DNA from 4 places in the Kitasatospora sp. NBC_01266 genome. Region 2 is predicted to be linked to each of the others. Evidence: riboswitches for the same ligand, from Rfam matches in the RefSeq annotation. Region 2 holds a riboswitch; each other region holds the start of a gene.
The links. Region 2 has a riboswitch for cyclic di-AMP ahead of OG403_RS32975 (transglycosylase family protein). Riboswitches for the same ligand answer to the same signal wherever they lie in the genome.

Region 1: it holds a riboswitch for cyclic di-AMP, as region 2 does, so the genes downstream of both, OG403_RS22115 (transglycosylase family protein) here and OG403_RS32975 (transglycosylase family protein) in region 2, are expected to answer to the same signal.
Region 3: it holds a riboswitch for cyclic di-AMP, as region 2 does, so the genes downstream of both, OG403_RS05595 (transglycosylase family protein) here and OG403_RS32975 (transglycosylase family protein) in region 2, are expected to answer to the same signal.
Region 4: it holds a riboswitch for cyclic di-AMP, as region 2 does, so the genes downstream of both, OG403_RS20240 (M23 family metallopeptidase) here and OG403_RS32975 (transglycosylase family protein) in region 2, are expected to answer to the same signal.

The regions. Positions count from the first base shown of each region.
Region 1 covers NZ_CP108458.1:5,039,089-5,042,222, reverse strand. The annotation lists gene eno (phosphopyruvate hydratase) at 1-879, opposite strand, end outside; gene OG403_RS22115 (transglycosylase family protein) at 1,075-1,947, opposite strand; cyclic di-AMP (ydaO/yuaA leader) riboswitch at 1,950-2,104, opposite strand; partial or broken gene OG403_RS22110 (cytochrome P450) at 2,365-2,907, opposite strand.
Region 2 covers NZ_CP108458.1:7,683,519-7,686,652, reverse strand. The annotation lists gene OG403_RS32985 (hypothetical protein) at 1-392, opposite strand, end outside; gene OG403_RS32980 (PPOX class F420-dependent oxidoreductase) at 729-1,154, opposite strand; cyclic di-AMP (ydaO/yuaA leader) riboswitch at 1,410-1,572, shown strand; gene OG403_RS32975 (transglycosylase family protein) at 1,575-2,573, shown strand; gene OG403_RS32970 (YchJ family protein) at 2,643-3,065, shown strand; gene OG403_RS32965 (NUDIX hydrolase) at 3,097-3,134, shown strand, end outside.
Region 3 covers NZ_CP108458.1:1,241,102-1,244,235, reverse strand. The annotation lists gene OG403_RS05600 (LacI family DNA-binding transcriptional regulator) at 1-102, shown strand, start outside; gene OG403_RS05595 (transglycosylase family protein) at 328-1,521, opposite strand; cyclic di-AMP (ydaO/yuaA leader) riboswitch at 1,529-1,692, opposite strand; gene OG403_RS05590 (hypothetical protein) at 2,519-3,134, opposite strand, start outside.
Region 4 covers NZ_CP108458.1:4,631,635-4,634,768, reverse strand. The annotation lists gene OG403_RS20250 (GNAT family N-acetyltransferase) at 1-11, opposite strand, end outside; gene OG403_RS20245 (hypothetical protein) at 55-960, shown strand; gene OG403_RS20240 (M23 family metallopeptidase) at 1,025-1,945, opposite strand; cyclic di-AMP (ydaO/yuaA leader) riboswitch at 1,957-2,130, opposite strand; gene OG403_RS20235 (YiaA/YiaB family inner membrane protein) at 2,339-2,629, shown strand; gene OG403_RS20230 (alpha/beta fold hydrolase) at 2,771-3,134, shown strand, end outside.

The DNA.
Region 1 (3,134 bases), 2.6 Mb from region 2:
GCCGTCCCAGTCCGACTCGTCCAGCGGGTCCTCGATGGAGACCAGCGGGTAGGCGTCGACCAGCTCGGCGTAGTACGCGCCCAGCTCGGCGGCGGTCAGCGCCTTGCCCTCGAACTGGTAGGCACCGTCCTTGTAGAACTCGGAGGAGGCCACGTCCAGGGCCAGCGCCACGTCCTTGCCGGGCACGTAGCCGGCCTTCTTGATCGCCTCGACGATCAGGTCCAGCGCCTCGCGGTTGGAGTCCAGGTTCGGCGCGAAGCCGCCCTCGTCGCCCAGGCCGGTGGACAGGCCGCGCTCCTTCAGCACGCCCTTGAGGGTGTGGTAGACCTCGACGCCCCAGCGCACGGCCTCGGAGAAGGACTCGGCGCCGATCGGCGCGATCATGAACTCCTGGATGTCGACGTTGGAGTCCGCGTGCGAGCCGCCGTTGAGGATGTTCATCATCGGGACCGGCAGCACGTGCGCGTTCGGGCCGCCCAGGTAGCGGAACAGCGGCAGGTCGCTGGCCTCGGAGGCGGCGTGCGCGACGGCCAGCGAGACGCCGAGGATCGCGTTGGCGCCCAGCGAGGACTTGTCCGGGGTGGCGTCCAGGTCCAGCATCGCCTGGTCGATCAGCCGCTGCTCGGTGGCGTCGTAGCCGACCAGCTCCGGGCCGATCTGCTCGATCACGGCGAGGACGGCCTTCTCGACGCCCTTGCCGAAGTAGCGGTTCTTGTCACCGTCACGCAGCTCCAGCGCCTCGAAGGCACCGGTCGAAGCGCCGGACGGGACAGCGGCACGGCCGGTGCTGCCGTCGTCGAGACCGACCTCGACCTCGACCGTGGGGTTGCCGCGCGAGTCGAGAATCTCACGGGCTACGACGACATCAATGGACGGCACGAGGCATCTCCTAGGCGGAAGCGGTCCTGCGGACGTGGGTACGGAGTCGTTACGACCAGAGCCTAACCGCACCGGCCGCGACGACGACCCGGACCTGGGTTCCGTCTCACGGTGTGGCTCGGCTACCTGTCGGTAGTTCACCTGAATGCCGGTGCGGGGCCACCTCGGCCCGGACCCGCACCGGCTGTCGGCCGGTCAGCCGAAGTGCAGCACCTGACCGGGCATGATCAGGTCCGGATTCCCGCCCACGGTCTGCTGGTTGTCCTGGTAGAGCTGGTGCCAGCCGCCGCCCAGGTGCTGGGCCTGGGCGATGGTCGAGAGGGTGTCGCCGGCCCGCACGGTGTAGTCGTGACCGGAGCCGCCCGCGTTGCCGACGGCGGCGGCCGGCGTCTGGACCGGCACCTGGACCGGAGCCTGGACTGGCGCCTGGACTGGCGCCTGCACCGGTGCCTGGGGAGCGGCGTACCGGTTGTACACGCCCTGGTGGCTGGTCCAGAACCAGCCGCCGTCGCTCTGGTACCAGTACACCTGGCTCTTCGCGTCCCAGCCGGCCTGGCCGGGGAAGGCCGGGGCGGCGGACTGCGGCGCCTGGGGCTTGGCCTGCGGGGCCTGGGGAGCCAGCGCCTGAGGCCGCGTCTGCTGCTGGCTCTGCGCGGCCGGCGCGGTGGTGTCCACCGTCGCGGCGGCGCCGCCCTGGGACAGGCCGGCCTTGACCGAGCAGACCGGCCAGGCGCCGGGCCCCTGGGAGGCCAGCACCTTCTCGGCGACCGAGATCTGCTGCGCCTTGGTGGCCTGATTGGCCTGCGGCGCGTACTGGGTGCCGCCGTACGCGGCCCAGGTGGAGGAGGTGAACTGCAGGCCGCCGTAGAAGCCGTTGCCCGAGTTGATGCTCCAGTTGTTGGTGCTCTCGCAGTTGGCGACCTTGTCCCAGGCCGACACCGGAGCGGCGTGCGCGGCGGTCGCGGTGAGCAGCGGCACCGCCAGGCCCGCGCCGGCGACGCCGGCCACGGCGATCGCCTTCTCGGTCTGGGTACGACGACGATGACGGCCATTGCCCATGAGCAGCATGAACTGTCCCTCTCCGCACGCCTGCGAGGTGAGCTGTCGGGTTCGGGCCCGTGAGGTCGGCCCGGCCGCTGACGCGGCTTCACCCCTAGCCGTGGGAGACGGCAGAAAATCCTGGGTCCCCCGCCCCTGCCCCGAGTAGGTCGGGTGTCCCGGCAGCGCGGTGGGCAGGATTCGGCGTACCGCACGCGGGGTTCGCAGCTGCGAACTCCTGGGAGGGTAGGCAGATTGACGGACCAATCACAAGCTCATATCGCGTACATCACACGAGAATTACGACAAGTGGCAGATCGCCTACTAACCGATCAGGTTTGTCCGCATTGATGCCTGTTCAGATCAGGCGTGTCGGAACACTTCCGACACGCCGTCAGCCGGTCGCGGCAAGCTGAGATATCAACAGATCAGCAGATCAACGCACCGTCAGGACGTGCCGGCCGAGGACTCCGGCGTGAACGAGACCGGCAGTTCACGCAGCCCACGCATGATCAGGCCGCCCCGCCAGCGCAGTTCCGCCGGCTCGGTGGCGAAGTCGAGGTCGGGCAGCCTGGTCAGCAGGGTGGCCAGTGCCGCCTGCCCCTCCAACCGGGCCAGCGGGGCGCCGATGCAGTAGTGGATGCCGTGCCCGAAGCCGAGGTGCGGATTGTCCCTGCGGGCCAGGTCCAGGGTGTCCGGTTGGCCGAACCTGGCCGGGTCGCGATCGGCCGCGGCGAGCACCACCAGCACCGGATCGCCGACCGGGATGTGCACCCCGCCGATGGTCAGCGGCGCGGTCGCGAACCGCCAGGTGGCCAGCTCCACCGGGCCGTCGTAGCGCAGAAGTTCCTCGACGGCGGTGGTCAGCAGCTCCCGCTCGCCGCGGCGCAGCGACTCCTGCAGCCGGGCGCGCTGCTCCGGGTGGTTCATCAGCGTGTACATGCCATTGCCGATGAGGTTGACAGTCGTCTCAAAACTCGCGGCGAGCACAGCATGCGGGCCATCCTTCGGCCCTACACTCGCGGGCGCCTCCGGGGCCTCCACCGGCCCCTCTTCACCGACCACCACCCACAGGGACCGCGCCACGCGCCCCGTGATCTTCAGCGGAGGAATCGTCGGAGCCACGTACACCGGCGTCCCACCACCGCGCTGGTTCAGCATCTCCACGATCGCCTTCCACGCGCCACGCTGGAAGAAGGTCAGCTGCCGCTCACGGA
Region 2 (3,134 bases):
TCCGGGTCGTCCAGAGCGGCCCGCAGCCGGGCCCGGTCGGCCAGCCGCAGTCGGCCCCGGTCCCCGTACCCGAGCGGCCTGACCTCGGCGGTGGTCCTGGCCAGGGCGCGCGGCAGCGTCAGCAGTGGCAGCAGGGTGGGGATCCGGCCCGGGTCGGTGACCCCCTCGCCTTGCGCCGCACGGTAGACGGCCAGGCCGAGCAGGGTCCGCACCGCCTCCAGGTCGGCGTCGGCCACCCTGGGGTCGTATCTGGCCGCCCAGTTGGTCAGCCCACGGGCCCAGTACATGGCCACGTCCAAGGCGGCCGCCTTGCCCATCAGCGCGGCATCCACCTCCCACCACCAGTGCGGATCGCCCTCGGCCGCCTCGATGGCCGGCTCCAACTCGTGCACAGCCCCACCTCGCTCCCGGTGCGCCCGCCGATCCCGATCGGGGCGCGTGCCCCTATGGTGCGGCGGTGCGCGGCGCGGTGTCCGCCGATCGGGCAAACCCGCCGGACCGGGCGGCGCCGAACTCCCTTGCGCCGCCCGGCCGTCCGGGGTTGCGGCCGAGACTAGGGGCTGTCGTCAAACCCCCTTCTGCTCGGCGACGCCATGCACGCACTCTCGCCGCACCGGGCACAGGCCCAAGTACGTCCAGTACGAGGGCCTGCGCCCGGCACGCCGAGAGCACGCACCTGACGCCGCCAAGCCGCCCTGCGGGCGACGAAGGGGGTTTGACGACAGCCCCTAGGGGGTCTGGCCGTACAGGTGCTCGACGTGCAGCTTGACCACCAGCCGGCGATCGCGCACCATCGCGGCGCGGTAGTCGTCCCAATCCGGGTGCTCGCCTTGCAGCGTGCGGTAGAGGTCGACCAACTCCTCGACGGCGGCGTCGTCCTGCGCGGCGGCCACCGGTGTCAACTCGGCCGTGCCCTCGGCCACCGCCCAGGTCCAGTAGTCCGGGCTGGTCGCGTACAGGCTCGCGCGCGGGTCGCGGGCCAGGTTCTTCGCCTTCACCCGGTCGGCGGTGATCGAGACCCGGATCAGCTCCCGGGCCGGGTCGTAGGCGTAGAGGACGTTGGAGAGCTGCGGCCTCCCGTCCCGCTTCAGCGTCACCAGGACGCCCGTGCGCTGGGCGGCGAACAGTTCGCGGATCTTGACTTCGTCGGCCATCGGCCTCTCCTTACCAACTGATCGGCTGTTCCGGCTCCCAACCTAGCCGCCCAGGGGCGCGGGCTCCGGCGACAGTCGCGGGCATTCGGGGGCACGTTCCCGGTACGGACCATCGCCTGGCTGCCGTGATTCGCGTGTGATGTGTGCGATGCGGGGTTGTTATCGAGGTGATGATCCGTCTAGTCTCCCCAGCAGCCCGCCACCGCGCGGGTGCCCGGACGCGGTACGCCGAGTCCTGCCCAACGCGCTCCCGGGACCACGACCACACCTCTGGGCAGGGGCGGGGGACCCAGGATTCAATGCCGTCCCCGTACGGCTCGGGGTGAAGCCGTCCGCCGGACCCGTCCGCGCGAACGGCCGGGCCACCTCCCGGTCCGAACCCGACAGCTCACCTCGCAGGCGTGCGGAGAGGGATCTTCCATGGGCATATCCGGCGTCTTCTTCGGTCCGGGCCGCCACCGCCGCCCGACCCAGACCGACCGCGCGGTGACCGCCGCGACCGTGGCCGGCGCGGGTCTGGCCCTGCCGCTGCTCACCGCGACCGGCGCGCACGCCGCCCCGGCCGCCACCTGGGACGCGGTGGCCCAGTGCGAGACCGGCGGCAACTGGAGCGCCGACACCGGCGACGGGTACTACGGCGGGCTGCACTTCACCCAGCAGAGCTGGGTCGCCTACGGCGGCGACCAGTACGGCGCGGTGGCCTCGCACGCGACCGAGGCGCAGCAGATCGCGGTGGCCGAGCGGCTGCTGGCCGACCAGGGGCCGGGCGTCTGGGGGAACTGCGCGACGGTGGCCGGGCTGACGGCCCCGGCGGCGACGCCCACGGCGCCCACGACGTCGGCACCCACCAACCCGACCGGGACGACCACGACCACGCCCGCACCCCCTGCGTCGCCCGTACCGCCGTCCTCGCCCACCGGCACGACACCCACCGGCACGGCACCCACCCCCACCACGCCCACCGGCACGACGCCCGCGCCGGTGACCGGCACGCCGACCGCGCCCGGCAGCACGCCGACGACGGCAGCGCCGAGCCAGGCCCCGAGCACCCCGGCCGCGCCGAGCACCGCCCCCACCGCCCCCACGGCGAGCCCCGCCCCGCAGGCGCCCACCACCCCGGCGGCCCCCGCTCCCACCACCACCCCCACCATCGGCGCGGCGCCGACGGTGGGCCAGAGCACCACTCCCCCGGTCGCAACCGCCCCCGTGCCGAGCGCGCCGACCACCCCCGCCGCACCCGGCACGCCGGCCCCGACCCCCGCCGGCCAGGGCTACACCGTCCAGAGCGGTGACAACCTCTGGGACATCGCCCAGAGCCACCACCTCGACAACTGGCAGCAGCTCTACCAGGACAACCTCGGCACGGTCGGCACCAACCCCAACCTGATCTACCCCGGTCAGCAGCTCCAGCTGCCCTGACGGCCCGTCGGCCCGGCGCCACCCGGCGGCCGGGCCCGGGGCAACCCCGGGGTCCGTCAGAATGGACCCATGTCACGACGCCCCACCCGCCCCCGCCCGACCGCCGCGCCGACCAGTTGCCCGTGCGGCCTGCCCGCGAGCTACGCCGACTGCTGCGGTCGGCTGCACCGCGGCCTGGCCCAGGCCGGCACCGCCGAACAGCTGATGCGCTCACGGTTCAGCGCCTTCGTGGTCGAGGACGCCGCGTACCTGCTGCGCAGCTGGCACCCGCGGACCCGGCCGCCGGCCGTCGACTTCGATCCGGGACTGCGCTGGCAGCGGCTGGAGATCCTGGGCAGCACCGAGGGCGGCCCGTTCCACCAGGCGGGCGAGGTGGAGTTCGTCGCCCACTACCAGGAGCAGGGTCACGCCGGCGCCATGCGGGAGAAGAGCCGCTTCGTCCGCCACGAGGGCGCCTGGGTCTACCTCGACGGCGTGGTCGAGACCGACTGACCCGACCCGCACAACCGCTTGGAGGAACGCGGTGCCCGACCTGCCGCTCGCCGACCATCTGCGTACCCT
Region 3 (3,134 bases), 6.4 Mb from region 2:
CTCCTCGAGGAGGTCGGCGGCGAGCCGGCCCAGCGCGGGGAGTTCATGTTCCAGCCCGAGCTGGTGGTCCGCGGCTCCACGGGGGCCTGCCCGAACCGCTGACGCTGTGCCGGCGCTGCCCGGCGACGCCGTCCACGGCTGATCAGCGCGACCGCGTCCCGGCCCGCCCGAGCAGCACGGCCGAAGGCCGCCTCCCCGAGGGGAGGCGGCCTTCAGGCTGCCCTGCGGTTGCGATCGGCGAGGCCGATCAGCACGTGTCCACATATGTCGGCACATGTTCACGCGTGTCATCGGGACGCGTTCTTCACCACGCGTCCGTCAGCTGGTTCAGACCCGGCCGGCGAAGTCCGGGGTGTAGTTGGCGATGGTCTCGTACTTCACGCCGGCGCTCGGGTTGGCGGCCTCGACGAACTGGCCGTTGCCCACGTAGATGGCGACGTGGTAGACGCCCGAGTCCTGGCCGTTGTTCGACCAGAACAGCAGGTCGCCCGGCTGCAGGCTGTTCATCGACACCGGGGTGCTGGCGGCGGCCTGGTCGGCGGCCACCCGCGGGATGGAGATGCCGGCGTGCGCCATGGCGGCCTGGGTCAGGCCGGAGCAGTCCCAACCGCCGTTGCCGGTGCCGCCGTAGATGTAGGCCTGGCCGACCTGGGACTCGGCGAAGCTGACCGCGGCGGCCATCGAGCCGGTCGCGGCCGGCGCGCTGGTGGCGGCGGTGGTCTGGGCGGGGGTGCTCGGGGCCGGGGCTGCCGGCGCCGGGGTGCTGGTGCTCGGGGCGGCCGCGGCGGTCGAGCCGCCCAGCGACAGCTGCTCGCCCGGGTAGAGGACGTCCGGACCGTGGGTCAGGACCGACTTGTTGAGGTCGTAGAGCTTCTGCCAGCCGCCGTCCACGTGGTGGGTGTTGGCGATGGTGGAGAGCCAGTCACCGGTCTGCACGGTGTAGCTCTGGCCGCCCTGGGAGTGGTTCCAGTGACCCCAGTTGCCGTGGCTCCAGCCGCCCTGCTGCGAGCCGCTCTGCGCTGCGGTGCTCTGCGCCGGGGCGCTGGTGGCGGAGGTGCTGGTGGCGGAGGTGCTCGGGGCCGGGGTGCTGGTGGCCGTCGAGGAGGAGCTGGTCGAGCCACCGGGGTTGATGGCCGGGGCGGGGCCGCCCTGGGTCAGGCCGGCCTGGACCGAGCAGACGGGCCAGGCGCCGGGGCCCTGGTCGGCCAGCACCTTCTCGGCGATGGCGATCTGCTGGTCCTCGGTGGCCTGGTTGGCCTGGGGGGCGTACTGGGTGCCGCCGTAGGCGGCCCAGGTCGAGGCGCTGAACTGGAGGCCGCCGTAGTAGCCGTTGCCGGTGTTGATGCTCCAGTCGCCGGAGCTCTCGCACTGGGCGACCTTGTCCCAGGTGGAGACCGACGCGGCGGAGGCGGTGGTGGCGGTGATGCACGGCAGGGCCAGGCCGAGGCCGAGCAGACCGGTGGCGGCGATCGCCCGACGGGCGTTGCGGGACGGACGGGTCGTGCCAGTGGTGGGCAGCATGAAGACGCGATCCTCTCCTACGCCTGCGAGGTGAGCTGTCGGATTCGGGCTGGAGTTGCCCGGCCGCGCACTGCGCGGCTTCACCCCTAGCTCCGAGCACCTGGTCCGAAGACCGGCGCCGGAGCGGCTTACCTGGTTCCCCCGCTCCTGCCGTGGTTGCGTTTTCGCGCTGCCAGCGCGCCCGTGGCAGGACTAGGCGTTCGGTTGCGCTGGGTCCGTGTGACCACGAACGGGGAGCACGTTAGACAGAGATAAGTTGAAACCGCAAACAGCTGTGATGGCGGTCACACGGGCTCCACGAGAGCTTCAAGATCGCCCCGGCGGCGCAGCTGAGGGAGCGTCGGGGGAGTGCGGCGGACGAGGTGGGCAACTGGCCCCGCGGCTGCGGAAAGTGCTGGTCCTTCAGGGCCGCGGGTGCTGATGGCCCGTCCGGTCGAGGGCGGATCACCTCTTGATGATCATGGAGATCCGCGGTCGAAATTCGTCCCGCCGGGCTGGGTCGAAGTCTCGCGGAGCGAGATGCGCCGTGACTGGCCGACATCAACCCAATGTCCGTTTTGCACCTTCTGTTATGGCGTCAGGTCGCCATCGCGAGCCGTTCGCTGCCGCCCCTTCGGCTACCGCCTTCGCCGGCCCGCTCCGCCACCGGGCCGTCACCTGCGCGCCACCTTGCCGTCGCCGGGGCGAGGCGTCGGCTTCTCGACGCCACCGGCCGGACGCCGGACGCCGGACGCCGGACGCCGGGCGCCGGACGCCGCCCGCTGGACGCTGGACGCTGGATGTTCGAGTGCCGGATGTTCGAGTGCGGACCACGGGCCCGCCGGCCCGTGCCGGCGCTCCAGCGGCCTCTGAGGCCCCGCCTGGCGGCCGGGTGACCGCCCGTGGGGTCCGGTGTCCGCCGGTGGGGCCTGTGGGCATGCCACTGGCCCTGCCCCCCGGCGCTGGTGCCAGGGGACAGGGCCAGTGCCTTGTCCGATATGTCGTGCTGACTACCGCGTCACTCGCCGGCGACGGTCTCCTCGAGGGGAGCTTCCTCGAGGGCCGGGGCCGGCAGCACGGCCAGGTACGCCGAGGCGACCAGCTGACCGATCGTCGGGTAGGCGCCCAGTCCGGCCGCGCTCTCGCAGCCGGTCTCCGCGGCGGCGGTGCGCAGCAGTTCTTCGTCGACCTCGGGGCCGATCACCAGCGGCGCCAGGGCCGGGCGCTGCGAGCCGGTGGCCCGCAGGTGCTCGACGGCGGCGGCCACCGCGCCCGGCAGGTCCAGCGCGGCGGCGACCACCGGCACCGCCAGGCGGGCCGCGAGCAGCACGCCGGTGATCCCGGCGGCGTCCGCGGCGGCCTGACCGCCGACGGTGGTCAGCACCACGCCGTCGGCGGCGGTGGTGATGGCGAAGAGCCGGGCGCGGTCGGCGCGGGCCAGGCCGGCCTCGGAGAGGCGCACGTGCACCGCCTCCGCCAGCAGCGGGTGCGGGCCGAGCACGTCGGTCAGCAGGGCGCCGGTCTCGGCGGCCAGGGCCTGCAGCTCCGTCAGGTAGTCGTGCGGGCCGGGCAGCAGTGGCACCAGGACCGGCGCGGGGCGTCCGGCCTCCAGTGCGGAGGTGATCAGGTCCTCG
Region 4 (3,134 bases), 3.1 Mb from region 2:
ACGGGATGCATGGCAGGTACGGTAGTGGGCCCGCGAGCGGTTACCGTACCTGCCATGGACCAGGAAGACCTGCGGCTCGCACCCCGACCGCACACCGCTGAGCTGCTGCGATGGGCCGAGGAGCAGGGTTTCGCGCCGGTGCCCGAGGCGGCGGTGAACGCGGTGCTGACGCTGCTCGAACTGGGTGACGCGCAGTTGCACGACGGCTTCCCCGAACTGACCTCGACGCTGCTCCAGGAGTTGCTCTACGAGCGGATCCACCTGTACGTGCAGCCGCCCGAGGAGCAGTCGCCGCTCGCCTACGGGGCGGCCGTGCGGCTGCTGACCGACCACCAGCGGGCCGTCAAGCGACTCAACGCCAAGCGGCAGCAGCGCCTGCACGAGGAGGCCGACTGGCAGGGCGAGCTGCTGGCCGGGCTGCTGCGCCAGCCGCACCTGCTGACCTGGCCCCGGCTCTACACCCTGCTGCTGCGCGAGGCCGCCGTGGACACCGGTTCACCGGCGGCGGTGCGCGAGTGGCTCGACGGCTTCCGGGAACTGGCCGAGGCGGACCGGATCGCCGCCTTCGCCGAGCTGTCCGGGCTCGACCAGCCGGAGGGTGCGGCCGGCTGGACCGAGGGCGTGCTGCTCTCGATCGGGATGGCCACCGACGGCGCCCGGCTGCTGATCGAGAACCGCCTGATGCAGCGCAGCTACCGCAACCTGGCCGGGCGCAACGCGCTGGGACTGCCGATGCCGGCCGAACTCGCCGGCGACTTCCCCGCCTTCGAGGCCGCCGTGCAGCAGGAGGCGCTGCGGCTGCTCGGCGAGTGGACCGTCCCCGGGCTGCCCGCGCTGCTGCTGACCGAGTACCAGGAGCTGGCTCCGGAACCGGGCGCCGCCGAGGTGGACGGCTACATCGTCAAGCGCGGCCTGGTCGAACTGCCGGACATCGGGGACTGGCCGGGCGAGCCGGCCTGACCCGGCCTGACCCGGCCGCGGGGCCGGGCTCAGCGCCGGGCTCAGGCTGGTGGCGGGGCCGCCGTCAGAGTTCGACGCCGTGCGCGCGCAGCCAGCCGGCGGGGTCGACCGGGCCGGCGCCGGCCGGCCGGACCTCCAGGTGCAGCTGCGGGCCCCCGGGGACACCGCCCGGCCGCGGGCCCGCGGCCGCGCCGGTGGCACCGACCTGGCCGAGCACGGTGCCGGGGGCGACCGGGCCGGCGGGGACGGTGATCGCGGCGAGGTGGCAGTACCAGAGCTCGGTGCCGTCCGGCAGGGTCTGGATCACCCGGTAGCCGTACGTGCCGGACCAGCCGGCCGAGCTGACGGTCCCCGCCGTGATCGCGGTGACCGGGGTGCCGGCGGGCGCGGCGAGGTCGAGGCCGGTCCGCAGCTGCGCCCAGTGCGCGGCGGACGGGTCCTGGCCGGCGCCGAGCGTGTACTTGGCCAGCGGCGGCCGCACGGTCGGGGCCGGCGCGGCCTCGGCGACCGGGGCCTCGGCCACCGGCGGCTCGGCGACGGGTGCCTGCGGCTGGGCCTCGGTCCGGACCTGGGCCGCGGCGACGGCCTGCTGCGCCGCGCGCTTGGCGGCCGCCTCGTGGGCCGCCTCCAGCCGCGCGGCCTCCTCGGCGGCGGTGCGCCGGGTGTCCGCCTGCTGCTGGATCCGCGCGGCCAGCGCGAGGCCGGGGTCGGCGGCGCCGTCCTGGTCGGTGGCGGCGGTCCCGTCCGGCGCGGTGATCGCGGTGGTGGGCGCGGGGGTCGGGGTGGCGGCAGCCGCGGCGGTGGCGGTCAGGCCGGTGGTGGCACCGAGCGCGGCGGCCATCGCGGTGACGCCGAGGACCGGAGCACCGGCCCGCGCCTGGCGGGGCACCCGGTGCCGGGCGAGGTCGGCGGGAGCGCCGGGGTGGTCGAGCAGTCCGGTGCCGCTCGACTCGGTGCGGCTCTCCGGAGAGTGCGTCAACGCCACGGGGGCGCGCTCCTTTCCTTCCCTCTCGCCTACCGGGTTAGCTGACGGGTTCGGAGCAGGAAGGTCTCCTACGGTTCGACCTGGGCTGATCCAGCCTGGGCCGAGCCGATTCACCCCAAGGAACGTGGTTCCCCGGCTCCCGGCCCGGCCGCAGGGCCGGGTCGTGGATTAGGCGACGGCGCACGGTGCCGTTTCGGGTACGGCGTTGCCGACCGCGCTGCGTTATCAAACGTTAATCCCACGAGCCCGCGATTCCAAGCCGCTCCGAACGGATTGTCATACCCATTTAACGTCATGGCCGCGTCATGACAGAGGCGCCGGACACCTCATTGCGGCACCGATCTGAGTAGGTGTACTCAGGTGCTGGGCACGGGAGTTGACCATCCTTCAGGCATGACTTCCGCGATCCGCCCACAGCCATCGTCCGCCTATTACGTCCAGGCGATCCTCTCCTTCGCACTCGCCGCCGGCGGGCTCGCGATCGGTATCGCCTATCTGCCGGTGACCGCCTGGACCCGAGCCTTCCTCGCTCTCGGCCTGCTCTACACGGTCACCTCCGCCTTCACCCTCGCCAAAGTGATCCGCGACAGACAGGAGGCCGGCGAGATCGTCACCCGGGTCGACCAGGCCCGGCTGGAGAAGCTGCTCGCCGAGCACGACCCGTTCCGGGCCGACGGGGCCTGACCGACCCGGGCCTGACCGACCCGGGCCGGGAAGCCCGGCGGGGGAAGCCGTCGAGGACTTGACGGCTAAGGCTATTAGCCATAGCTTTATGAGTGTCGGCAAGCCGCCGACACCGCCCCTCGGAAGCCCAGGAGGCTTGCCGTGAACGCCACCACCACCCCCCGGACCCGGTTCCTGCAGCTCCCCGGCGGCAGCCTCGCCTTCGACGACACCGCCGGCCCCGGCACCCCGGTGGTCCTGCTGCCCGGCATGCTGGACACCCGCCTCGAGTACCGGCACCTGCGCCCACTGCTCATCGCCGCCGGACACCGGGTGATCACCATGGATCTGCGGGGCTTCGGCGAGTCCTCGATCAGCTGGGACGACTACACCCCCGCCGCGATCGCCGACGACGTGCTCGCCCTGCTCGACCACCTGGACATCGCCAAGGCCGTCCTGGTCGGCCACTCCTACACCGGCGCCAGCGTGGTGAAGGCGGCCACCCTGGCCCCCGAGCGGGTGGCCG